DNA from 2 places in the Sulfitobacter sp. TBRI5 genome. Region 1 is predicted to be linked to the other one. Evidence: riboswitches for the same ligand, from Rfam matches in the RefSeq annotation. Region 1 holds a riboswitch; the other holds the start of a gene.
What was found. A riboswitch is a leader RNA that binds a small molecule or an ion and turns the genes downstream of it on or off. The one in region 1 is predicted to bind cobalamin.

Region 1 (11,697 bases):
CCCGCACACCCCGTGCCCCGAGGTGCAACCATTCGCAACGCGGGTGCCAACCCCGACCAGCAGCCCGGCCAGCACGACAATCAGAAGGTTCGACGTCAGATAGGTGTCCATACCGGTCACGAACAGCGACGCAACTGCCGGCGCGCCAACCAGCGCCGCCAGAAACACAACACGTTCGGTTGCCTGGGATGATCCGCTGCGATCAACCAGACCGCCGATGATACCGCTTGCCCCCATGATCCGACCGTTGCCAAGCAGGTACACCGCCCCGCCAAGGCCGATCAGAAGACCGCCCAGAAGGCCCATTATCCAGCTTTGTTCCATGAAATGACCCTAAAGTTTGTTGACTGGAACTTTCAGGAACACATCGCCCTGATCATCGGGTTCGGGCATGTTCCCAGCGCGCATGTTTACCTGAAGCGACGGAATGATCAGCTTGGGCATCGCCAGTGTCGCGTCGCGTGCATCGCGCATTTTGATGAAATCTTCGGCAGGTTTTCCGCCACCGATATGCACGTTCAGCGCCTTTTGTTCGCCGACAGTGGTTTCCCAGGCATATTCATCACGCCCCGGTGCCTTGTAATCATGGCCGACAAAAATCCGGGTGGCATCGGGCAAGGCCAGAATTTTCTGGATCGACGCATAAAGTGCCTTGGACGAGCCGCCGGGAAAATCGCACCGCGCCGTGCCAAAATCGGGCATGAACAACGTATCCCCCACAAAGGCCGCATCGCCGATCACATAGGTCATGCAGGCCGGCGTGTGCCCCGGTGTGTGCATCACATCGCCGCGCAACTGTCCGATATGAAAACTGTCGCCCTCGCGAAACAACTGGTCGAACTGGCTGCCATCGCGCTGAAATTCCGTACCTTCGTTGAATACTTTGCCAAATGTGTCCTGCACCACCTTGATCTGGTCGCCGATCCCGATCTTGCCGCCCAGTTTTTCCTGAAGATAAGGCGCGGCCGACAGATGGTCCGCATGGACATGGGTTTCCAGTATCCATTGTACGTTCAGATCGTGTTCCGTGACATAGGCTATGATGGCATCGGCGGATCTTGTGTCTGTGCGCCCCGAAGCGTGATCGAAATCCAGAACGGAGTCCACGATTGCGCAGGCTTTGCCTTGCGGATCGCGAACGATATAGGAAATCGTGTTGGTGGCTTCGTCAAAAAAGGCATGAACAAAAGGTGTCATTGCATCGTGCTCCTATCTGGTATCGAAACAAATAACATTTTTTGCATATGTTTCAAGTTTTTTGCGTCGGCTTGACGCATGTCAAGGCAGGTCGTCAGGTGTCGGACTATCATTGATATTAAGCAATGTTCGCCAATTCAGGTGAAATATTTGGCAGCTTTGTGCCGATCAACGGATTTGGGAATTTTTCACTCTTAAAAAGGTGATCCGGTCATACAATATTTACACCCTGATTGTTGCCTGCACCAAAACAAGACCATTCAAACTGGGAGGATAAAATGTCAGAATTTCCAACATGCCAGAATGCCGAGCAACTTGGCGCCCGGATCATGCGCGCCAGTGAAGATAAACGTCTGTTGTTGCAGCCCGAATTCAACCGTCTGCTGACAAAACTGAAGGCTGCGGGTGTGCGCGTGCCGGCGCATCTGCGTGCACTGGACGACGAATTGCGAGATGAAATGGTCGAGGCGCGATTCGATAACATGCCGGTCTGACGGATCGGAACGTGGGCGTTTCAGCTTAAGAATACGCCCACAACAACCAGCATCAACCCGATTACGGACAGAAACAGAGCGCCCATATTGATCGGCACAACCGATTGTATCGCGGCGCGCAATTCATCGTCGGACAGATTGGCGCGTTTGGCCTTTGCAACGCGAACGATGCACCAGACCAGACCCAGCAGGCCCAGAACAGACAGGCCTGCGCCGGTCGAGACCAGAATTTCCAATAACGCCATTGTTCGATCTCCTTGGGCGCTGCGCTAGCCCAGAACGAAGCGTCCTGCAACCCTATCGCAGGAAACTGAGCGACAGGCTGAAATCATAGGCATCATCGCCCAGACCCTTTGGCGCGGCGTCAAACCGGCCGGCACGCTTGACGGCGCGCATCGCCGCCTGATCAATATCTGCATCCCCCGACGACCGGATCAGGCGCACGGCGCGCAACTGGCCGCTGCGGCTGACGGACAATGCCAGCTTTGCGGTGCCGCCTGCGCTGGTGCCACGCGGAAAGATCATGTTGCGCTGGATCTTGCGATGGATGCGCGCGCCCCATTCGGCGCGCAAGGCGGTGCTTTGTGCCTTGGTCTGCGATTGGGTCTGCGCCGCCCCCGCGGATCCTTTGGCGGCCGTCTGGCCCTGACCAGCGGCTTGTTTCGCTGGGGACGGGGCTGCGGCCCGGGCCGGGCGCGCCTTGGGGCGTGTTGCGGGCGGTGGCGCGGTTTGCGGCACCGGTTCAGCCTGTTGAACAGGCGGCGGGGGCGGTGTGGTATCGATGCTTGGCATCTGGATCGCGGCGGGGGGCATCAGCGCCTGAACGCTGGGCTTTGCCGCAGGCGGCGGGGCCGGCTTTGTCATCACGGCAGGATCGGAAACGGCATCCGGTGCGGGCTGTGCAACCGGGATCGTCTGCGCCACGGTGGGGGGTGTTTGCCATGCCTCGACCAGGGCCGCCTGACTGGCGCTTGCCGCAACAAGGCTTGCACGGTGCGCGCCCTGATCGCCACTGGCGCTGCTGCCCAGTTCGCCCGGTGCGGCGTACCACAAACCCACATGCACACCCGCCGCAAGTGTCGTGAAAACGATGCCTTCGATAAACCGTATCATGGCGCCCCCGTGATCAGCGACACATCTGTCAGCCCCAAAGACGCCAGCCGTGGCAACATCGCCGCCAGAACCTGTGCCTGCAATCCGGCATCCGCACGGATCATCAGCGGTGTGTCAGGCGCATGCCCGACAAGGGCCGCCCACGCGCCGTCACCGGTTTCACCGGCATAGGAAACCGTTCCGTCCGCTGCGACGAACAAGGTGTCTCCGGGCACCGGTGTGTCTGCGCCGGCGGCTTCGGGGGGGATGATATCGAACGGATCGGGTGGGGCGATCTGGGCGCTCATCAAAAAGAAGATCAGCAATAGGAACACCACGTTGATCATCGGAACGATGTTTTCCCGTGGCGGGCGTGACGGGGCGGGTCCAAAATCCATCTGCCTACTCCACCAGAACCAGTTGGCTAAATCCGGCGTTTTGCAGCGCCTCGATCAGGGTTACGATACGCTGCAAATCCGCGCCGTCGCGCGCGCGCAGCAGGATCGGATCGCTGTCCGATTGCATCAGGGCGGGCAGGGCGGCGATCACCGCGTCCACGTCCTGCGGTTGTCCGTTCAGGGCCAGACGTGACGGCGTCACATCAATCAAACGGGGTGGCCCCTGATACGGCGCGCCGGTGCCTGCCGCGGCGACGGGAACGGCCATGTCCTGACCGAACCGCGCGGCCAGCATGAAAAACACCAGCAGCAAAAACACCACGTCAATCATCGGCGTCAGGCTGGGGGTGCGTTTCGCGTGGGGGCGGGCAAAGCTGAACATCAGGCGTCCGGTGTTCCACGAATGAAAATCTGCGTTGCGGTATCTTCCATATCGGCCTGTAAACGGGCGGTGATGCTTTCGAACCAGACCAGCGCCATTGACGCGGGGATGGCCACGGCCATTCCTGCGGCTGTGGTCAGCAAGGCCTCCCATATTCCGCCGGCCAAAGCGGCGGGGTCGGCACGGCTGCCGGCCTCTTGCAGGGCCTGAAACGCGGCGATCATGCCCAGAACGGTGCCTAGCAACCCCAAGAGCGGCGCGATGGTTGAAATCAGTTCCAGCGCGCGCAACCCGCTGCGCGCCTCGGCCAGATCAGCCTTGGCGTGGCGGGCGGTTTCCTCGCGGGCGGCGCTGTCGCTCAGCTTGGGGTCACAGCGCGCGGAAATCGCGACCAGTGCCAGCCGGGCCCGCAGTGATGCACGCCCCGCCAAAGCGTTCAGCGCGCCATCGCGGTCGCCCTTGGCCCACAGGGCCACGGCCCGTTTCGTGGCGGCGCCGCTCCATGCGCCCATACGGGCTAGCCGCCAGACTTTCCACAGGATCAGCGCCAGCATGACCACGCTAAGCCCGGCAATCAGCCACAATGTCGGGCCGCCGCGTTCCAGAAACTGTATCAGTGCCTGTGGCATCATGCGTCCCCCGTGCGCGCGCCCCACAGCGCGCTTTCGATTGCGTCCAGCCCGTCAGTCAGCGCGGCTGGTCCGGGCTGTAATATCAGGGGCGACTTGATTTCGTAAATCCGGTTCCGCGCAACTGCGGGGATCGCCGCCCAACCGGGGCGGGCGCGGATTTTTTGTGGCCGCACCTTTTTCCCGCACCAGGACGCAATGATCACATCGGGCGCGGCGGCGATAATGTCGGACGGGTCCAGAATGCGCGCTTTGGCCCCCTGATGGGCGCGCAAGTGGGCAAACACATCTGTTCCGCCTGCGATCTCGATCAGTTCGGACACCCAGGCGATGCCGGAGATTGGCGGATCATCCCACTCTTCGAAATAAACGCGCGGGCGGGCCGGGCGCGATGTTGCGCGCATATGTTGCAGGCGCGCGGCATAGACGTCGGCCAGTTGGTCGGCCTGTGCGCCACATCCCGTTAGCGCACCGATCACGCGGATCATGTCCAGTATTCCCGCGACAGAGCGTTGGTTGAACGCGTGCACATTGATCCCCGCGCGGATCAGGTCTGCGGCAATGTCGGCCTGCAAATCGCTGAAGGTCAGCACCAGATCGGGTTGCAACGCCAGTATTTTCGGCACATCCGCCGAAGTAAACGCCCCGACGCGCGGCTTTTCGCGCCGCACCTGCGGCGGGCGCACCGCATAACCGGTGACACCCACGATACGGTCCTGCTGGCCCAGCAGATACAGGGTTTCCACGGTTTCTTCGGTCAGACAGACAATGCGTTCGGGGGGATAAGCCATCAGAACACCCCCGCGCGGCGCACGTTCTGCATCCAGTCCTGCCCTCCCGCCAGAACTGCGGCGTAAACGCTTGCGCCGATCGCTTCGCCGACATCGGTGTGCAATCCGGCAAAGGCGATATCACCTGCAGGGGCGGCCATTGCGATACAATCGGTGCCGGTGCCGGTGCTGATGCCGGTCGGCAATTCATGCCCCAGTGCCATCACGGCGGCGGTGCGGGCCTGCGCCACGATGCTTAACGCCTCGATCAGGGCCGCGTCGCTTAACCCGGCAGACACCTGTACCGCCACGTTGATCGTGCCCCAATCCCTGTTTGAGCGATCCATGCGCGCCCCGACATGTTCGGCGTTTGACAGCCCGACAGTGGCAACCGCGCGGGCTTCCACATCCGCGACCCGTACCGTCGCGCTTTCGAACGCGCGCACATCGCGCGATGTCAGAAACGCCACCGCATCCGCCATATCGCGGTCTTGCAACGCATCGCACAGCCATGTTTTCACATCAAAATCCTGCGGCAGATCAGCATTGCGCACCTCGCGCCACAGGATCGTGTCCGCATCGACAAATCCGGGCCGGTTCAGCGCCCAGCTCAGTACACGATGCGGCGCACCCAGCGGCAGCGTCAGCCACGGCCGGTCCAGCACGATGTCGCCCCAGCCGGTCATGTCAGCACCTTGAGCGGTTGAAACACCGGTCCGTCGGGTGTGTCGCGGTAATAGGCGTCAATGCCGAAGACGCGGTGCAGATTGTCGGGGGTCAGCACATCGCCCGGCGCACCATCGGCCACCAGCCGCCCGCGATCCAGCAGGATCAAGCGCGTACAATGACGCGCCGCCAGTCCCAGATCATGCATCGATGCAATGATGGCGTGGCCATCGCGCGCCAGATCGGCAAACACTTGCATGGTTGAAATCTGGCTGGCCGGGTCCAGCCCGGCAATCGGTTCGTCGGCCAGCAACAGCGGCGTGTCCTGCGCCAGCGCGCGCGCGATCAGAACGCGCGCCTGTTCGCCGCCCGACAATTGCGTGGCCGTACGGTCCAAAAACGGGGCCAGCCCCATGCGCGCGACGGCACCATCAATGGCCGCCTTGTCGTCGGGTGACAGGCGCGCGCCTTTGGGCAGGTGCGGAATGCGCCCCAGCGCAATCAGGGTGGCAACATCAACCGGCCATGCAATCTCGCGCGCTTGCGGCATCCACGCCGCGGCGCGGGCGCGATCACGCGCCGGCATCTGCGCCAGCGTCGATGTACCCTCATGCGGCAACAGGCCCAGGGCGGCGCGCATCAATGTGGTCTTGCCGGCGCCGTTCGGCCCGATCAGCCCGATACATTCACCCGCATCCACGGAAAAACTGACCAGATCGACAACAGGGCATTGCCCGCGCCGCACTGTCAGGTTTTGCAACTCCAGCAGGCTCATGCTGTTTCCGCCCGTGTCTTGTAGATCAGGTGCAGGAACAGCGGCGCACCCACCAGCGCCATCAGCACACCCAGTTTCAGATCGCGTTCGGGAAACACCACACGCACGGCAATATCCGCGGCCAGAACCATGGCCGCACCGCCAAGCGCCGAGGCCCATAACAGGCGCGACGGGCGCGCGCCGACAAATGGGCGCAAAAGGTGCGGTACGACCAGCCCGACAAAGCCGATCGCCCCTGCCACAGCGGTGGCCGCCCCGACACTTGCCGCCGTGCCCACGACAAGCGCAAGGCGTACGCGCGGCAGGCGGATGCCCATCGCTTCGGCGGCATCTTCGCCCAGTGTCAGCGCATCGAGACCGCGACCAAGACTGATCAGCAACAGCCAGCCCGCCGCCATGAACGGCAGCGCCAGCCAGACGTGATCAAACGACCGGTCTGCCAGTGATCCCAGCATCCAGAACACGATTTCGGCGGCGGCAAACGGGTTGGGCGACAGGTTCAACACCAGCGATGTCAGCGCCGAAGCCAGCGCCGAAATCGCAATGCCCGCCAGAATAAGCGTGATGGACGACCCGCGCGGCCCAGCCAGCGCAAGGATCAGGCCCACGGCCAGCATCGCCATGCTTAACGCGGCCAGCGGCAGCGCCAGGGCAAAGGCCAGCGCCGCCCCCGACTGGATCGCCAGAACCGCCCCCAATCCGGCCGAAGCCGACACGCCGATCAGCCCGGGTTCCGCCAGCGGGTTGCGCAAGTAACCCTGCATCGCCGCCCCGGCAAGGCCCAGCGACGCCCCCACCATCACCGCAAGCAACGCGCGGGGCAGGCGGATTTCACGCATCACAACACTAAGCGGGGTGCCATCATCAACCACCAGCGCCCGCAGGCCGGACATCGGCGGGGCAACAGAATACCCGGTGACCAGCGACAGCACGAACAAAACCGCACAGACCAGTATCAGAACAATCGCCAGTTTCATTGCGTGCCCCCGATCCGGATGCGCAGATCGCGCATGGCGCGGATCGCATTCAGCACCTGGGGCGTGCCACAAATCCAGTCGCGGTCGGTCAATTCGCCGGCCATGACGGTGCCTGTCAGGGCGTGCAGCGCGGGATGGTTGAAATTGTCCTCGGATCGGGACTGACCGGGATAATCACGGCCCTGAATGATGATATCGGGGGCCAGAAGGATCAATTGTTCAAGCGGAAGCGTTCCGATTGTGGAAATACCGGCCTGCGTGGCCGCATTTTCAAAACCGGCCACATTCAGAATATCCCCCGCCAGCGATTTGTCGCCCGACGTATAGCTGTTCACATAATAAAGCGCGGCGCGCGGGCGATCGGCAGGGGCGTCTTGCAAGGCCGAAAGATCGGCCTTGAAGGCAGCAATCATCCTGTCCGCCTCTGCTTCGCGTCCCAGTGCGCGGCCCATCTGGGCGATCCTGTCGGGCACGTCCGAAAGGGATTGCGCGGGGGCGAACAAAACAACGGGTATGCCCAGATCACGCAGCATGGAAACGGTGGCAGGGTCGGTGAACGTGCCGGCCAGAACCAGATCAGGGTTCAGCATAAACACCTCTTCCGCGCCTGATCCGTTGGTGGGCAGGGCCAGCGCCTTTTCCACACGTGCCGAACTTTTGGGATCATGCGCCAGACGTGAAACCGAAACCAGTTGCCCCGGTGCCGCCAGATCCAGCGCAAGCTGATCCGTGCACAGGTTGACCGATACCACCCGCTGCGGGGCATCGGCCTGTGCCGCTGCGCCGGTGATCCCCAGCGCAGCCAGCAACAATATGATCCTAAAACGTGGCACGGACACCAAAATAAAAGGCGCGATCGGATGTGCCAAAGCCGGACGAGGTCTGGTATTCTTCGTCCAACAGGTTTTCGATACGCACATAGGCGGTGGCGGCATCCGTCAGGCTATAGGACAGGCCAGCATTGACCAGTGTGTAATCCGGCACCGGACCTGCGGGAAACCCGTCCAGACGGTCAACGACGCGGTTCAGGGTAATCACGCCGTTCATCCGTTCGCCGATTTGCGCGTTCAGTCCCAGCACGAAATCATGATAGGGAACGCGGCTAAGCCGCGCATCGTTCTGATCGCGCGCATCGGTATAGGTATAGTTGGCAAACAGGTTTATGCCCGCGCTTAGCGGGACATCGGCCGCCAGTTCCACGCCCTTTGACACCGATGTGCCGGGGATTTGTTCGTACTGGTTCACCGGATAGGAAATCAAATTGTCGATTTCCGTATAGAATGCTGTCGCCCGCAGAACCGCGCCACCATTCAGCGTTTGCTCAATACCCAGTTCGGCACTGCGGCTTTCTTCGGGTTCCAGATCGGGATTTGTCGGGCCGAAATTGAACGGGCCGAACAATTCGTTCAGCGATGGCGCGCGAAACCCGGTGCCCATGGACGCACGCACAACTGTGCCCGCAGCAGGGCGCCACGCCAGCGCGGCGCGCGCCGTGGGTTTGGTGCCGTATTCGGAATGATCATCGACACGGAAAGACGTGGCCAGATCCAGCGTGTCGCTCAGCACAAACTGCGCCTCTCCGAACAGCGAAAAAATCTCGTATGATGCGGTGCCGGTGCCGAAATCCGCAGTTTCTTCGGAATAACTGCCCCCGAACACCAGTCCGGTACCGCCGATAAAGGCACGGCCGGTATAAAGCAGTTCGGTGCGGTCGCCGACAAAACTCGGGCTGCCGAACGGGGTCAGCGGATCGGACCGTTCGGTTTCGAAATAGCTGAGCGCCAGTTCGTGGTCGATCGCGCCGCCGTCAAATTCAGCATAGACGCGCCCGCCGATCCGGTCGGTGTAGAACGGGCGATCCGCGTCGCCTCCCGGTCCGCCGAACGCATCGATGTTGGTGTCTTCATTCTGATAGATGATGTCAAATCCCAGGCGCAACTGGTCCGTGGCCTCATAGCCGCCGGACAACAGCGCGATGGTCCCTTCATAGCCGTCCTTTTCGGTATTGCCGTCATTTTCGTCGGCTGCTGAAAACCCATCACTTTCGACTCGCGAAATGGTCAGCGCGATATCGCCGCGTTCGGCCTTGCTGGCGATCGAAATGTCGCCGCGCACGGTGTTGAAGCTGCCGACCTCGACGCCGACGGAATAGGTTGTGCCCGGTTCGGTGGCGCGCAGGGTGGTGATGTTGATCGCGCCCGCAATCGCTTCGGATCCGTAAAGCGCGGATTGTGATCCTTTCAACACCTCGATGCGCGAAATGCCCGCTGTCGTCAGTCCGCCCCAGTTATAGGATGTCTGAACCGAGGATGGATCGCTGACATCGATGCCGTTGATACGCACCGAAACATAGCGATCGCTTAGCCCGCGAATACGCAAGGATGTGCTTTTGCCCAGTCCGCCATTCGCGCTGGACGTGATGCCGGGCAGGGTGCTCAAATAATCGGCCACACGGGTTTCCGGGGCGCTGTCCAGTTCCTCTTGTGTTACGATTTCAACGCTCGAACCAGAGCGGTCAAGCTCTGTCGGGGACTGGTTCGCGAAAACCGTGACTTCGCCCAGATCAAAGACGTCGTCGGCCAGCGCGGGCTGCGCGGCAATAACGGCTAGGATCGAGGCAGTTGCCAGTAAGTGTTTCAATGGTCTGTTCTTTCCAGATTGCAAGGCCGTTTTCCGGCCCGGTTTAATGCTGTTCTTGGAAAGGCATGTGCCCGTCCGCCAACGGTGAAACGCCACCACTGCGGACAGACCGCCGACATCGGCGCGCCCCGCGCCCATATCCGGGTGATCACTCTGGCAGGTCTCCTGACTTGCGGGTCAACGCTTGGCCAAACCTTCCCGACCCATGTGGGGCCAGTGGCATATCTTGGCGACGCTCACCGCTTACAGTTGCGGGGGCAGTCCCGGCATTGGGCAAATCGCCCGCACCGGTGTTCCCTTTAACGACGGATGACTCCGCCGAACCAAAGCAGGTTTGGCGTACTCCTGAATGGCACGCGGATCAAGGTGCATTTGCGACCCCAGCGGCAGAGTTTGCGCCAACCCCGCCTTGTGTTCAAACCGGTCTTGCAGCTTTGCGGGCCGCGCGATAGTCACGGCTGACCCAGATCATCAACGCCGAAGGACATTCCAGATGAACGATTCCGTCACCGATGCCAGCTATCGCGTCACCGCAGACGAACTGCGCCAGTTCATCGAACGGATCGAACGTCTGGAAGCCGAGAAAAAAGATCTGGCCGATGCGCAAAAAGAAGTGATGGCCGAAGCCAAGGGCCGTGGTTACGACACCAAGGTCATGCGCAAGGTGATCGCCCTGCGCAAGCGCGACGCCAATGACATTGCCGAGGAAGAAGCGGTTCTTGAGATGTACAAGGAAGCGCTTGGAATGAACTGAGCGTGACCTGTCAGGCGTGGCATTGGCCCGCCGATACTGGCCTTTGGCGCGCCGGAAAGCGCCAGAATGATCTTGATCGCCCCTGAAACAGCCCGTACTTAACAGGGCACAACCCCCGCAGCACTTGGCGGGGCGCGGGCAGTTGACATCAGATATGCGTCCGCAAGCGGCAGACAGACCGGCAGGAGCAGACATGGCACATAAAACACCCAGCGTCGCGGATACGTTAAAGGCGGCGAATACCGCACTGAAGGCGGGCGATCCGCAGCGGGCAGCCACACTTTACCAGTCGGTTTTGCAGCGCTTTCCGGGCAATGCCAAGGCGCAGGCCGGTTTGAAAAAGATCGGGCCCGTTGGCACGGCCCCCAAGCCGTCCTTGTTCGCGATGCCACAATCGCCGCAAAAAACAATCGCGTCACTGGGGCAGTTGTCTGACATCGAAGACCCGATCGAAGCCGCCAAACGCGCGATGCGCGGTATGCCGGCGATGGAAAAAACCAATGATCTGATGGCCGCGACCAGCGGATCTTACAAAAGCCAGCTGCGTGTCAAGAATCCCGAAGACGAGTTTGAGGGAAAGTCGGCCGAGGAATTGGTGCAAATGGCGCATAACGCGCTGAATTCGGCCCAGCCCAACAAGGCGGTCAGGTTGTTTTCACGTCTGCACGAACTTGCCCCGGAAGGCTGCGATTTCCTGAACAATCTTGGCTTGGCACTGCGGGCCGCCGGCCGTCCCGAAGATGCGCTTGAGACCTATAACAAAGCGCTTGCGATCGATCCGGAATACTTGCAGGCCCACTGCAACAAGGGCCTCGTTTACACGGATCAGGAAGATTACGACAGCGCCATGGCCGCCTTCGAAGCCGCGTTCACGATTGATCCGGACTTTGCGCTGGCACGGCGTAATCTTGGGTTGCTTTACA
Region 2 (11,697 bases), 930 kb from region 1:
ATCACGGCGCTGCCGTCTTCGGGCAACACGCGGCGGAACAGGCCCGCCTTGGCGGCGAAATATTCTTCGAACGTGTTGTGGTAATCCAGATGATCCTGCGAAAAATTGGAAAATCCGGCCGCTCGCAGATGAACCCCGTCAAGCCGGCGCTGATCCAGCCCGTGGCTTGACGCCTCCATTGCTGCATGTGTGACACCGTTTTTCGCCGCCTCGGCCAGCGCGCGGTGCAAGGTGATCGGTTCGGGCGTTGTGTGCGCCAAAGGCGCGGTCCAGCTTCCCTCGACACCGGTCGTCCCCAGATTGACGGCGCTGTATCCCATTTCCACCCAGATCTGGCGCACGAAACTGGCCACGGATGTCTTGCCATTCGTTCCTGTCACCGCAACCATTGTCGCAGGTTGTGCGCCGAACCACAGGGCGGCGGCATAGGCAAGCGTTTGGCGCGGGTCTTCCGTTACGATCAGAATCGCATCAGATGCATCCAGTTCGTTCTTGGCAATCGCAGCCCCTTCGGGATCCGTCAGGATCGCGGCCGCATCCATTCGCAAGGCATATTGAATGAATTCCCCGCCATGCATTTTTGAACCGGGAAGTGCTGCAAACAGATGGCCCGGCTTCACATCGCGGCTGTCGACGCTCAATCCGGTGATTGCAACATCCCGTCCTCCGGGTGCTGTCAGGCCCAACGCAGCCAGTGTTTTGCTCATCGGCCCTGCCCCCAAAGCGGTCTTCCCTAATTCGATGTCAGCGTTATACCAGCCAGCTTCCCGGGTTCAATATTGGGTCGCAAGCCCAAAAGCGGGGCAATGCGACCAATCATTTCCGCCGCGACAGGCACCGCTGTCCAGCCTGCGGTGCGGCGTGGTTCATCGCCGGAATTTTCAGACGGTTCATCCAGCGTAACAATCAGGACGTATTTCGGATCGTGCGCGGGAAAGATGCTGGCGAATGTCGCGATCACCTTGTTTTCATAATAGCCGCCACCGCGCGCCTTCGGCTTGTCCGCAGTGCCGGTTTTCCCACCAACCGCATAGCCCGGCACTTCGCCGAAACTGGCGGTGCCTTCGGTTACAACCTGACGCAGCATCATGCGCGATGCGGCGGCGGACTGTTCGGAAATCACGCGTGGCCCCGAAACCGGACCACTTTGTTTAAGGATCGTCGGTTTCACGTAATGTCCGCCATTTGCGATGGCCGCATATCCCGCCGCCAGATGCATCGGGCTCGTGCTCAGGCCATGACCGTAGGATATGGTCATCGTGCTCAGTTCAGACCAGTTCTTTGGCAACAGAGGCTGGCCGCCCTGCGCTTCGACGATTTCGAACGGTGTTGCCTCCAGCATGCCAAGCGACTGCATGAATTCGCGCTGCCGGCCTGCACCGATCTGCTGTGCCAGACGGGCAGTGCCGATGTTGGACGATTTGACGATAATGTTCGTGACCGACAATTCCTTGCCGTAATTGCGAAAATCCCGAATTCGGAACTTGCCCCATTGCAGCGGCCCACGAATGTCGATGATCGTCGCCGGATTGACCAGCCCCAGATCCATCGCCTGCGCAGTGGTGAAAATCTTGAACACCGATCCCAGTTCATAGACACCCTGCACCGCACGGTTGAACAGCGGGCTGTCGGACGGGTCACCCGATGTCGGCGGTCTTGGCCGGTCGTTGGGATCAAAGCTGGGCAGCGATACAACCGAAATCACTTCGCCTGTGTGCACATCCATCAGGATGGAGGTTGCGCCCTTGGCATTCATCAATTTCATGCCGCCGTACAACACCCGTTCGGATGCCGCCTGAATGGTCAGATCCAGCGACAGTTCCAGCGGTGCGCCCTGCCGGGCCGGATCGCGCAAATAGCTGTCAAAATATTTCTCGACACCGGCCACGCCGATCACTTCGGCTGCATTGACACCCTCTTTTCCGAAAGACGCACCGCCCAGCACATGCGCTGCCAGCTTGCCATTGGGATAAAGCCGCATCTCGCGCGGGCCGAATAACAGGCCGGGATCGCCGATATCATGAACCGCCTGTTTTTGTTCCGGACTGATCTTGCGCTTGATCCAGACAAATTTGCGGTTTCCGGTGAACTGGCGCTTAAGCCGTTCACGATCCAGATCGGGGAAAATGGCGACAAGCGCATCGGCGGCCGCAACCTTGTCCACCATGTGCGGCGGTTGGGCGTAAAGCGAATAGGTATCGAAATTCGTCGCCAGAATGCGGCCATGCCGGTCTACGATATCGGCGCGGCTTGCGTTGATGGCAGCGCCGGTTGCGCTGGCAAGAGGTTCGGTGGGGTCGCTGGTGGCCAGCATCCCCATACGCGCACCGACAACGGCAAATGCGCAGAAAAAGAACACACCAAGCACAAGAAGCCGCCCTTCGGCACGGGCGCGCGCCTTGTCACGTATCTGTTCGTGGCGAATGCGAATATTCTCGCGCTCGATCGCGTCGGGGTTTTCCCCCTTTTTGCGGGCCTCCAGGATACGGGCAAGCGGACGAAGCGGCGTACGGATCACTGTGTCTCCTCCGTATTTGCCACGTCGATCGCATTGCTGATCGGCAATGCTTCGGGCATCGGATAGCCAACCTGATCAACCTTGCCAAACTGGTCTGGCCGCAGCGGCAGCAGGCCCAGACGGTCAAAGTTGATTTCCGTCAACTCGCGCAGCCTGTCGGGCCGGTTCAGATAGGCCCATTCGGCGCGCAGCACAGCCAGCCGCGCGCGGGTTTCACCGATTTCCTTATGCAAACGGGTGGTTTCGCTGAGCGCACGCTGCGTCGAATAATTTTCGCGATAAGCCCAGAACGCCATCGCGATCACCGCCATCGCTGTCAGCAAAAACATGAAACTGCGCATCTTACTTCGTATCCTTTAACATCGGCATGCCAATTGATTTTTCATCCGGTTGCGTCCCGCTGTCTGACGGCACATCAGTACGGACAGCAACACGCAATTTCGCAGAACGCGCGCGCGGATTTTCCGCCAGTTCCTGCGCATCAGGTCCAATGGCCTTGCGGGTTTTCTGGGTAAAATGAGGCGCATCAGCCACTGTTTCGGGCGCATAGCGGTTTGCACGGCCACCCCCGCCGGAACGCGCCTGCAAGAACCGTTTGACCATCCGGTCTTCGATGGAATGAAAACTGACAACCGCCAACTGCCCACCGGGGCGCAATACACGCTCTGCGGCCATAAGCCCCTGAAAAAGCTCTTTATATTCATCATTTACCGCGATGCGCAGCGCCTGAAAACTGCGTGTCGCGGTATGCGACTGGCCCGGTTTGGCGCGCGGCAGACAGCTTTCGATTATTCCGGCAAGGCGCAGCGTGGTCGTGATCGGCGCCTCGGCCCGGGCGCGTAAAATGGCCGCCGCGATCCGGCGGCTGGCGCGTTCTTCACCGTAATGAAAAAGAATATCTGCCAGCGTTTCTGCGTCGGCCGTATTGACGATATCGGCCGCAGATATCCCGCTTTGCGACATCCGCATATCCAGCGGGCCATCCTTCATGAACGAAAACCCGCGATCAGCCTGATCAAGCTGCATTGACGACACGCCCAGATCAAGCACCACGCCATCTAGGCCGGTCGCATATTCGTCCATGCGCGAAAACACACCCAACTGCATCACGATGCGCCCGCTGTAGTCCGCGGCCCAGCTTTGCGCCATTTCAAAGGCCAGCGGGTCACGATCCACCGCGATGACACGCGCGGCACCTGCATCCAGCAAACCTTTCGTATAGCCACCCGCGCCGAATGTGCCGTCAAGCCAGGTTCCTGTCACCGGGGCGACTGCCGCCAGCAAGGGGCGCAATAAAACAGGGGTGTGCGGGGCAGTCTGATCGGGGCGGGCCGCAGCAGCCATAACCTTAATCCCCCTTTGGACCATCCAGATAAACCAGCGGATCGAAATCGTCCGGCAATTCGTCCAGCCAGTCTTCGGTTTTGGCCAACTCTTCGGTTTCGTAGGTCTCGGGCTTCCAGATCTGGAACGTATCGCCCGCCGCGATGAAAAATGCCTCTGCATCAAGCGCGATTTTCTGGCGCAGTTTTGCGGGCAGAACCAGACGGCCGGTCTCGTCTATGTTTGTCGGAAAAGACTGTCCGTGGAACAGGCGCTGCAACATCTTGCGCTCCATTGAGCCGCGCGGCAACGCATCAATCTTGGCATCGACCTCGTCGATCGCCTCCATTGTGTAGCATTCCAGGTAATTGCGACGATGATCGCCGTATACGATCACCAGTTCGGGATTAAGACCATCGGTCCAGTTCGGATCAGACGCTTCGATCACACGACGAAACGAGGCCGGGATAGACACCCTGCCCTTCGCATCCACCTTGTGATGGCTTTCGCCTCTGAATCTGCGACCCAACTTACTGGTCCCTCACATTACGCCACCCCAAAAAACTTGAAACAGCGCTGAATTTTCGTCCCCAGAATGTGGAAACGGCAGGTTGATCTGCTGCCACTGATCAACCTGCCGCCCTCGTCCGCTTTCGCGGGATGTCCAGCTGCGCGCGCCACCTGGGGGGATGTCTGCTCGCCCGCGCGCCGGATCTTCAATTAGATGAAAGCGAGGTACCTGTATGAAACCTGCTAGAGTTTTTTGTGTTCGGGGTCGTTTAGCGCCCCTGCTGTCTCGTTCTCATCTCATGCATTATGGATAAGATGGGAATTCATGGGAGGCAACAGTTTTTTATGGGAAATCACTGCTAAATCTTGTTTTCAGCGCACCGAAAAGACAAGATATGGTGCGAAAATTGGACCTTTCGACACATTCAATTGCGATTTATGGATTTCCGAGCACTATATCTGGTAGATAATGCGAAAGCGCGTATTCTTCCCACAAATTCCCATTTTTTTCGATCAAAATTGGAGCTGCCGTCGATGTTTTTGCTTTGTTCCACCAAACGTAGAGGAAATTACCCGCGAATCCTGACGAAATTCAGCTGAATCACTGATTGATTCGCGCTTTTAGAACGGTTGCGCGCACTGCGTCCCATCAATTCCCGTAAGTTTGGAACGCCGGCGGGTACCCCGTTTCAGTGCAATCAGGCCATGCCGCCCTTGATCAGCCCTTCGGCGATCTTTGCATAGGCTTGCGCGGCCGCGCTGTCACCGGCTGCGATCGGTGTGCCACCATCACCGGCAAGACGCGTCTCCAGATCAATCGGCAATGCCCCCAGCAATGGAACACCCAGCCTTTCAGCCTCGCTTGCCACGCCGCCCTGCCCGAAGATCCGATGCTCTGATCCACAATCAGGACACACAAACATCGACATATTCTCGATCAGGCCCAGAACCGGCGTTTTCAGAGTATCAAACATATCAAGCGCCTTACGGGCATCAATCAACGCCACATCCTGCGGCGTGCTGACCACAATCGCGCCCGTAACCTGCGATTTGGTGCACAATGTCAGCTGAACATCACCCGTTCCCGGCGGCAGATCGACGATCAGCACATCGAGTTCGCCCCATTCGACCTGACCCAGCATTTGCTGCAAGGCTCCCATCAGCATGGGGCCACGCCAGACCACGGCCTTGCCTTCTTCCAGCATGAAACCGATCGACATCAGTGTAACGCCGTGCGCATGCAACGGGATAATAGTCTTTCCATCCGGAGATGCGGGGCGTTTGTTGACCCCCATCATGCGCGGTTGGCTGGGGCCATAGATATCCGCATCCAGCAGCCCCACCTTGCGCCCTGCCCGCGCCAGCGCCACGGCAAGGTTTGAGGACACGGTTGATTTACCGACACCGCCCTTGCCCGAACCGATGGCCAGTATCCGGTCAACACCCGATGGTTTGGTCGGTCCGTCCTGCGGCTTGGGATGGCCGCCGATTTTCAGGCTGGGCGCGGCAGGGGCCTTGGGGGCTGGTCCGTGGGCCGTCAGTAACACGGAAACAGAAGTCACTCCGTCCAGGTCTTCAACCAGCTTGGCAGCGGCGGCGCGCAAGGGTTCCATCTGTTGCGCGATCTCGGGGCTTGGCGCCTCGATCACAAACCGCACTGCTCCCCCTTCGATTGCCAGCGCACGAATCATATCGCGGCTGATCAGGGTGCCGCCGTCGGGCAAGGCAAGGCGTGCCAAAGTGTCTTCGATAATCTGCTTCGTCACGGCCATGCTCAATCTCTCCTCTTGTTGCTGCAATAGGTGGCAGCTTTTTGCGAAATCTCAAGGCGTGCCTTCAAAACGCGCAACAGGGCTTTTCGCTGCCTCAATTCTGGGCGTGCAGCCTATGCAATTGCTGCATAGCAGCATTGAGGCAAAAAACCATTGTGCACGTGCAGCATTTCCCTATCTTTAACCCAACAGATGAAACACCCGCCACCGCACAGAGGTGCAAGATGAGAAACGTTCGTTACATTCCGCTGACCGGCTGGTCATTCTGGCGCGCCGCCCCGTGGTCGCAGCGCAAATTGCGCCGCACGACACAGGACGTTCAGGCGATCGGAGCAATTGCATTGGCCCAGTTGGGTCTGGGTGGGCTGATTTTCAGGGGTCAACACCTCTAACAACCAAAGACCTTCGGGTCCCGAATTTTGAGATCAGGCTCTCCTCTCCTCCTCCCTGGAGGGTCTGTGATTGGCGGCGGCATCGACCTCCTCCCTGATGTCGCCGCACCTTTTATTCGCGCACCTTCGGGTGTGACACCGCATCGTATCGGTCCCTCTCCTCCTCCCTGGGGCTGGTACGTGAAATGAGCGGTAGCACCTCTCCTCCTCCCTGGTGCTGCCGCTTTTTTCTTTGAAATCAGGTCAGTGAAACGTTTTGCGGCGCGCAGATGCACCGCCGCGCCGTAACGGGCGCGCGGCATCTGTCGTTGCCACGGTACGTACGAAACCCACAAAGGTTTCAGCTGCCACACTATGGCGCTGGCCCGAGTTTAACCCGTCCAAAGCCGCGCAAGCGGCATCCTTTGCGCCCCTGTCCAGGCCAAGCGCCCATTCAAGAAAGCCCAGACGCGCGGCCTGTTCGGCGCGTGCGCCTTCCGCGGTGATGGTGTCCAGCCCCTGCAGGATTCGTGCGAAACCCATGATCTTGCCTTTCTGCCACGCCCCGTGGCCTTTGTTAGGATGCGAAGGGCAAGAAAGGACCGTGACACGCCTATCCGGGCGCACCACCGCCCAGACCGCCACCCGCGGTTTGACGTACATCCAAGGCTGGTTTCCGGGCTTGGGGCGGGCGGCATTTCTGCCATGATCAGGCGCCTTCCCAGACCTCAGTGGCCCAGTGGCTTTTGCCTGTCTCATCCCGCCCTCACCGTTGCGGGGGCAGCGCCGGATTCGCACCGGCTTCCCAATTCTCCGCTTTGTCTGCGGCACCTTGGACCGACAGGCTATCATCACGTCGCTGGGGCGCAACGCCAAAACCGAAGCCACCTGTCCCGTTTCCGTCACCCGCGCGTGACCGGATCAATCCGTTGGCAAGTAGAAAACAGTTGAAAACTTACCGGACAGCCCTGACATTTGTGGTTTTACTGGAAACACTGGGGCGCACCGCGGCCCTTTTTTCAAAAAGGAATTTCAGGATGGCACTCAAAGTAATCGGTTCCGGATTTGGCCGCACAGGAACCAAATCGGCCAAGGATGCCTTGGAACAATTGGGCTTCGGCCCTTGCCATCACATGTACGAAGTGATCGAAAACCCGCCGCAGGTCGCCTTTTGGCAGGATATTGCAGCGGGTCGTCCGGTTGACTGGAATACGGTGTTTCACGGTTATACGTCACAGGTGGATTGGCCCGGCGCGCATGTCTGGCGGGAACTGGCCACGGCTTTTCCCGATGCCAAGGTTCTGCACACGCGCCGCCCCGAAGCCAGTTGGGTCAAAAGTTTTTCGCGCACCATCGGCAAGCTGATGTACACCTATCAGACGATGGAATTGCCGCCCCACATCAAAGATATGATGGATGCAACATCTCACCTGATCACAACCGAAACATTCAAAACCCGCCTTGACGATCAGGAAGGGTTACTGGCCGCCTACCGCCAGAGGACAGAAGACGTAATGGCCGCTATCCCGCCGGAACGTTTGCTGGTTTTTGATGTCGCCGAAGGCTGGGAGCCTTTGTGCGCGTTTCTGGATGTGCCGGTTCCCGACACGCCGTTTCCGCATCAGAACGTGCGCGCGGATTTCTGGGATCGTCTGGGCGGAGAGCCCGACACCTAGCATCCGTTTGATTGCCGGGCAGCAAGTGTCTGGCGCCCCTTAAAACGGAATGTCGTCGCTAGCTGACACAAAGCTGGCAACGACCTTTTTCGTGCCCGCCTTTTCAAACGCGACCTCAAGCTTGTCGCCTTCGATCCCGATGATGGCGCCATAACCGAATTTCTGGTGGAACACCCGTTCGCCGATCATAAAACTGGACACCGCCTGAAGGTCGATCACCGTGTTGCGGGTTTCCTTGGGCTGCGACATCGGGCGCTGTGATGCCCGCGCCTGCAAACGCCGCCATCCGGGTGAATTATAGCCATCCGCCTGCGCCGCGTTTTCTGCCAGACTGGAGTGTACCGGCTGTTCCTGCGCCATGCCCGCCGCCCCGTACCCGCCGCCGTACAATCCAGGCGGGGTCAGCACTTCAACGTGCTTTTGCGGCAATTCATCGATAAAGCGGGACGGCATAGAAGACTGCCATTGCCCGTATACCCGCCGGTTGGCAGCAAACGAAATGGTACAAAGCTCTTCTGCACGGGTTATCCCGACATAGGCCAGCCGCCGCTCTTCCTCCAATCCCTTCACACCGCTTTCATCCATCGACCGTTGCGAGGGAAACAGACCATCCTCCCATCCCGGCAGGAACACGGCCGGAAACTCCAGCCCCTTGGCGGCATGCAGGGTCATGATGCTGACTTTTGCACCGCCCTCTTCGCTTTCATTGTCCATGATCAGGCTGACATGTTCCAGAAACCCTTGCAGGTTTTCAAACTGCTCCAGCGCCTTGACCAGTTCCTTGAGGTTTTCCAGCCGCCCCGGAGCCTCGGGTGTCTTGTCGTTCTGCCAATGGCCGGTATAGCCGCTTTCATCCAGAATAATCTCGGCCAGTTCGATATGGCTGATGTCCGGCGCGTCCGCCATCCGTGACCAGCGCGCCAACCCGTCGATCAGTTTGACGAGCTCGGAACCGCCCTTGCCCTTGATCTGCCCCGCGTCAACGGCCAGACGCGCGCCCTCGACCAGAGACACGCCATTCTCGCGCGCCGTTACCTGAATGATTTGCTGGGCCTTGTCGCCAAGCCCGCGCTTGGGGGTATTCACAATCCGCTCGAAAGCAAGATCGTCGTCCGGGCTGGTGACAACCCGGAAATAGGCCATCGCATCGCGGATTTCCATCCGCTCGTAAAACCGCGGCCCGCCGATCACGCGATAGGGCAATCCGATGGTCAGAAACCGGTCTTCAAAGGCGCGCATCTGGTGGCTGGCCCGCACAAGGATCGCCATATCATCCAGCGATACCGGCGCATGGCCGCGCGTGCCGCGTTGCATCGCCTCGACCTCGTCACCAATCCAGCGCGCCTCTTCCTCGCCATCCCAGTGGCCGATCAGGCGTACTTTTTCGCCTTCTCCGGCCTCTGTCCAAAGCTCTTTTCCCAGACGGCCCTTGTTGCCCGAAATCACGCCCGATGCAGCACCCAGAATATGCGGGGTGCTGCGATAGTTCTGCTCAAGCCGCACCACATGCGCGCCCGGAAAATCCTTTTCAAACCGCAGGATATTGCCCACCTCGGCCCCGCGCCAACCATAGATCGACTGATCGTCATCCCCCACGCAGCAGATGTTCTTGTGATCCGCCGCCAGCAGGCGCAGCCACATATACTGCGCCACGTTGGTGTCCTGATATTCGTCCACCAGAATATAGCGGAACCAGCGCTGGTACTGTTTCAAAACGTCTTCGTGGGTCTGGAATATCGTGACGACATGCAGCAGCAGATCGCCGAAATCCACAGCATTCAGCTCGCGCAGGCGGGTCTGGTACTGGATATACACATCACCTACTGAACGTTGAAACCCAGTACCATCCGCTGCGGCACCGGGAATTCGATCGGCGCGTTTTCCGTTTCCCGCGCCAACTCTTTCGGCCGACTCCGCTCTGTTTTTGTAATTTTCGATGTGAAGGAGAAACCAACGGTCCGTCCATTTTTTTCGATCAACTTTCTCCGCGTCTAGTATCTGGCGAACAAGGCGCAGTTGGTCGTCGGTGTCCAGTATGGTGAAATTGCTTTTCAGGCCCGCAAGTTCTGCGTGCCGACGCAGCAGTTTCACGCAGATCGCATGAAACGTTCCCAGCCAGGGCATGCCCTCGACGGTCTGTCCCAGCATGCCCGAAACGCGGTTCTTCATTTCGCGCGCGGCCTTGTTGGTAAAGGTCACGGCCAGAATCTCGTTCGGGCGGGCGGTGCCGGTGTTCAGCAGATGTACAATCCGTGCGGTCAGGGCCTTGGTCTTGCCGGTGCCCGCCCCCGCCAGCATCAGCACCGGACCCTCAAGCGCCAGAACGGCCGCACGTTGTTCCGGGTTCAGCCCCTCCAGATAAGGCTGCGGGCGCGCGGCCATCGCGCGTGCGGACAGGGATGCGCTCTCAAAGGCGTCGGCTTCGTCAAAACTGCTCATGGCTGCCAATCTAGCGCGCGATGCCTCCAAGATAAAGACACGTTCACACAATGTTCCCCATTAAATGACGGACTCGACAAACCCATGTGAACTCAGTCACATACCGGCATGAACCTGCACAGCACCTATCCCGGACTGTTCGATCTGAAACAGCGCGCACAACGGCGCGTTCCCAGATTTGTATGGGAATATCTTGACAGCGGCACCGGGCAGGAAGCCACCAAGGCCCGCAATCGCACCGCGCTGGACAAGGTGTTGTTCAACCCCTCGATTCTGCATGGCGAATTCACCCCTGACCTGACCAGAACGTTTCTGGGCGAAACCCATCCCCTGCCCTTCGGGATTGCGCCGGTCGGCATGTCCGGTCTGATCTGGCCGGACGCCGAAGGCCATCTGGCCCGCGCCGCAGCGCAGGCAGGCATACCCTACACCCTGTCCACCGTGGCCAGCCAGATGCCCGAAGACCTTGCGCCCCATCTGGGTGCGCATGGCTGGTTTCAGATGTATCCCCCCCGTGACGAGGATATTCGCACCGACATGCTGAACCGCGCCAGAGAGGCCGGTTTCAAGACACTGGTTCTGACCGTCGATGTGCCCGTGGCCAGCCGGCGCGAACGCCAGACGCGCTCGGGCCTGACCCAGCCGCCCCGCCTGACGCCCCGCCTTCTGGCACAGGTCGCGATGCGCCCTGCCTGGGCAATGGGCATGGCCCGGCGCGGCATGCCGCATATGCGCATGCTCGACAAATACAGCACCGGCAATGTCGGCAATCTGCCCCCCACGGCCCATATCGGATACCTGCTGCGCACCGCGCCCGATTGGGATTATGTCAAGTGGCTGCGCGATGCCTGGGACGGCCCGTTCGTGATCAAGGGCGTCTTGAGCGCTGATGACGCCCCGAAACTGGAAAGCGCCGGCATCGACGCGCTTTGGGTATCAAACCACGCGGGGCGACAGTTCGATGCCGCGCCTGCCGCGATCGAAGCGCTGCCCGCCCTGCGGGCCGCAACCGGCCTGCCGATCATTTTTGACAGCGGCATCGAAGGCGGGCTGGATATCCTGCGCGCACTCGCACTTGGTGCGGATTT

Region 2: another riboswitch for cobalamin. It lies ahead of OLX72_RS13705 (hypothetical protein); the one in region 1 lies ahead of OLX72_RS18205 (TonB-dependent receptor plug domain-containing protein).

The regions. Positions count from the first base shown of each region.
Region 1 covers NZ_CP112884.1:3,642,786-3,654,482, reverse strand. The annotation lists gene OLX72_RS18270 (YeeE/YedE family protein) at 1-324, opposite strand, end outside; gene OLX72_RS18265 (MBL fold metallo-hydrolase) at 334-1,197, opposite strand; gene OLX72_RS18260 (hypothetical protein) at 1,476-1,691, shown strand; gene OLX72_RS18255 (hypothetical protein) at 1,712-1,936, opposite strand; gene OLX72_RS18250 (energy transducer TonB) at 1,989-2,804, opposite strand; gene OLX72_RS18245 (ExbD/TolR family protein) at 2,801-3,181, opposite strand; gene OLX72_RS18240 (ExbD/TolR family protein) at 3,186-3,563, opposite strand; gene OLX72_RS18235 (MotA/TolQ/ExbB proton channel family protein) at 3,563-4,195, opposite strand; gene OLX72_RS18230 (cobalamin-binding protein) at 4,192-4,983, opposite strand; gene OLX72_RS18225 (adenosylcobinamide amidohydrolase) at 4,983-5,648, opposite strand; gene OLX72_RS18220 (ABC transporter ATP-binding protein) at 5,645-6,403, opposite strand; gene OLX72_RS18215 (FecCD family ABC transporter permease) at 6,400-7,380, opposite strand; gene OLX72_RS18210 (ABC transporter substrate-binding protein) at 7,377-8,189, opposite strand; gene OLX72_RS18205 (TonB-dependent receptor plug domain-containing protein) at 8,200-10,020, opposite strand; cobalamin riboswitch at 10,159-10,363, opposite strand; gene OLX72_RS18200 (DUF2312 domain-containing protein) at 10,514-10,774, shown strand; gene OLX72_RS18195 (sulfotransferase) at 10,968-11,697, shown strand, end outside.
Region 2 covers NZ_CP112884.1:2,709,703-2,721,399, reverse strand. The annotation lists gene OLX72_RS13740 (UDP-N-acetylmuramoyl-L-alanyl-D-glutamate--2,6-diaminopimelate ligase) at 1-707, opposite strand, end outside; gene OLX72_RS13735 (peptidoglycan D,D-transpeptidase FtsI family protein) at 734-2,518, opposite strand; gene ftsL (cell division protein FtsL) at 2,515-2,859, opposite strand; gene rsmH (16S rRNA (cytosine(1402)-N(4))-methyltransferase RsmH) at 2,861-3,862, opposite strand; gene mraZ (division/cell wall cluster transcriptional repressor MraZ) at 3,867-4,370, opposite strand; gene OLX72_RS13715 (Mrp/NBP35 family ATP-binding protein) at 5,050-6,123, opposite strand; gene OLX72_RS13710 (hypothetical protein) at 6,348-6,515, shown strand; gene OLX72_RS13705 (hypothetical protein) at 6,759-7,037, opposite strand; cobalamin riboswitch at 7,145-7,344, opposite strand; gene OLX72_RS13700 (sulfotransferase family protein) at 7,532-8,170, shown strand; gene OLX72_RS13695 (ATP-dependent helicase) at 8,210-10,609, opposite strand; gene OLX72_RS13690 (alpha-hydroxy acid oxidase) at 10,718-11,697, shown strand, end outside.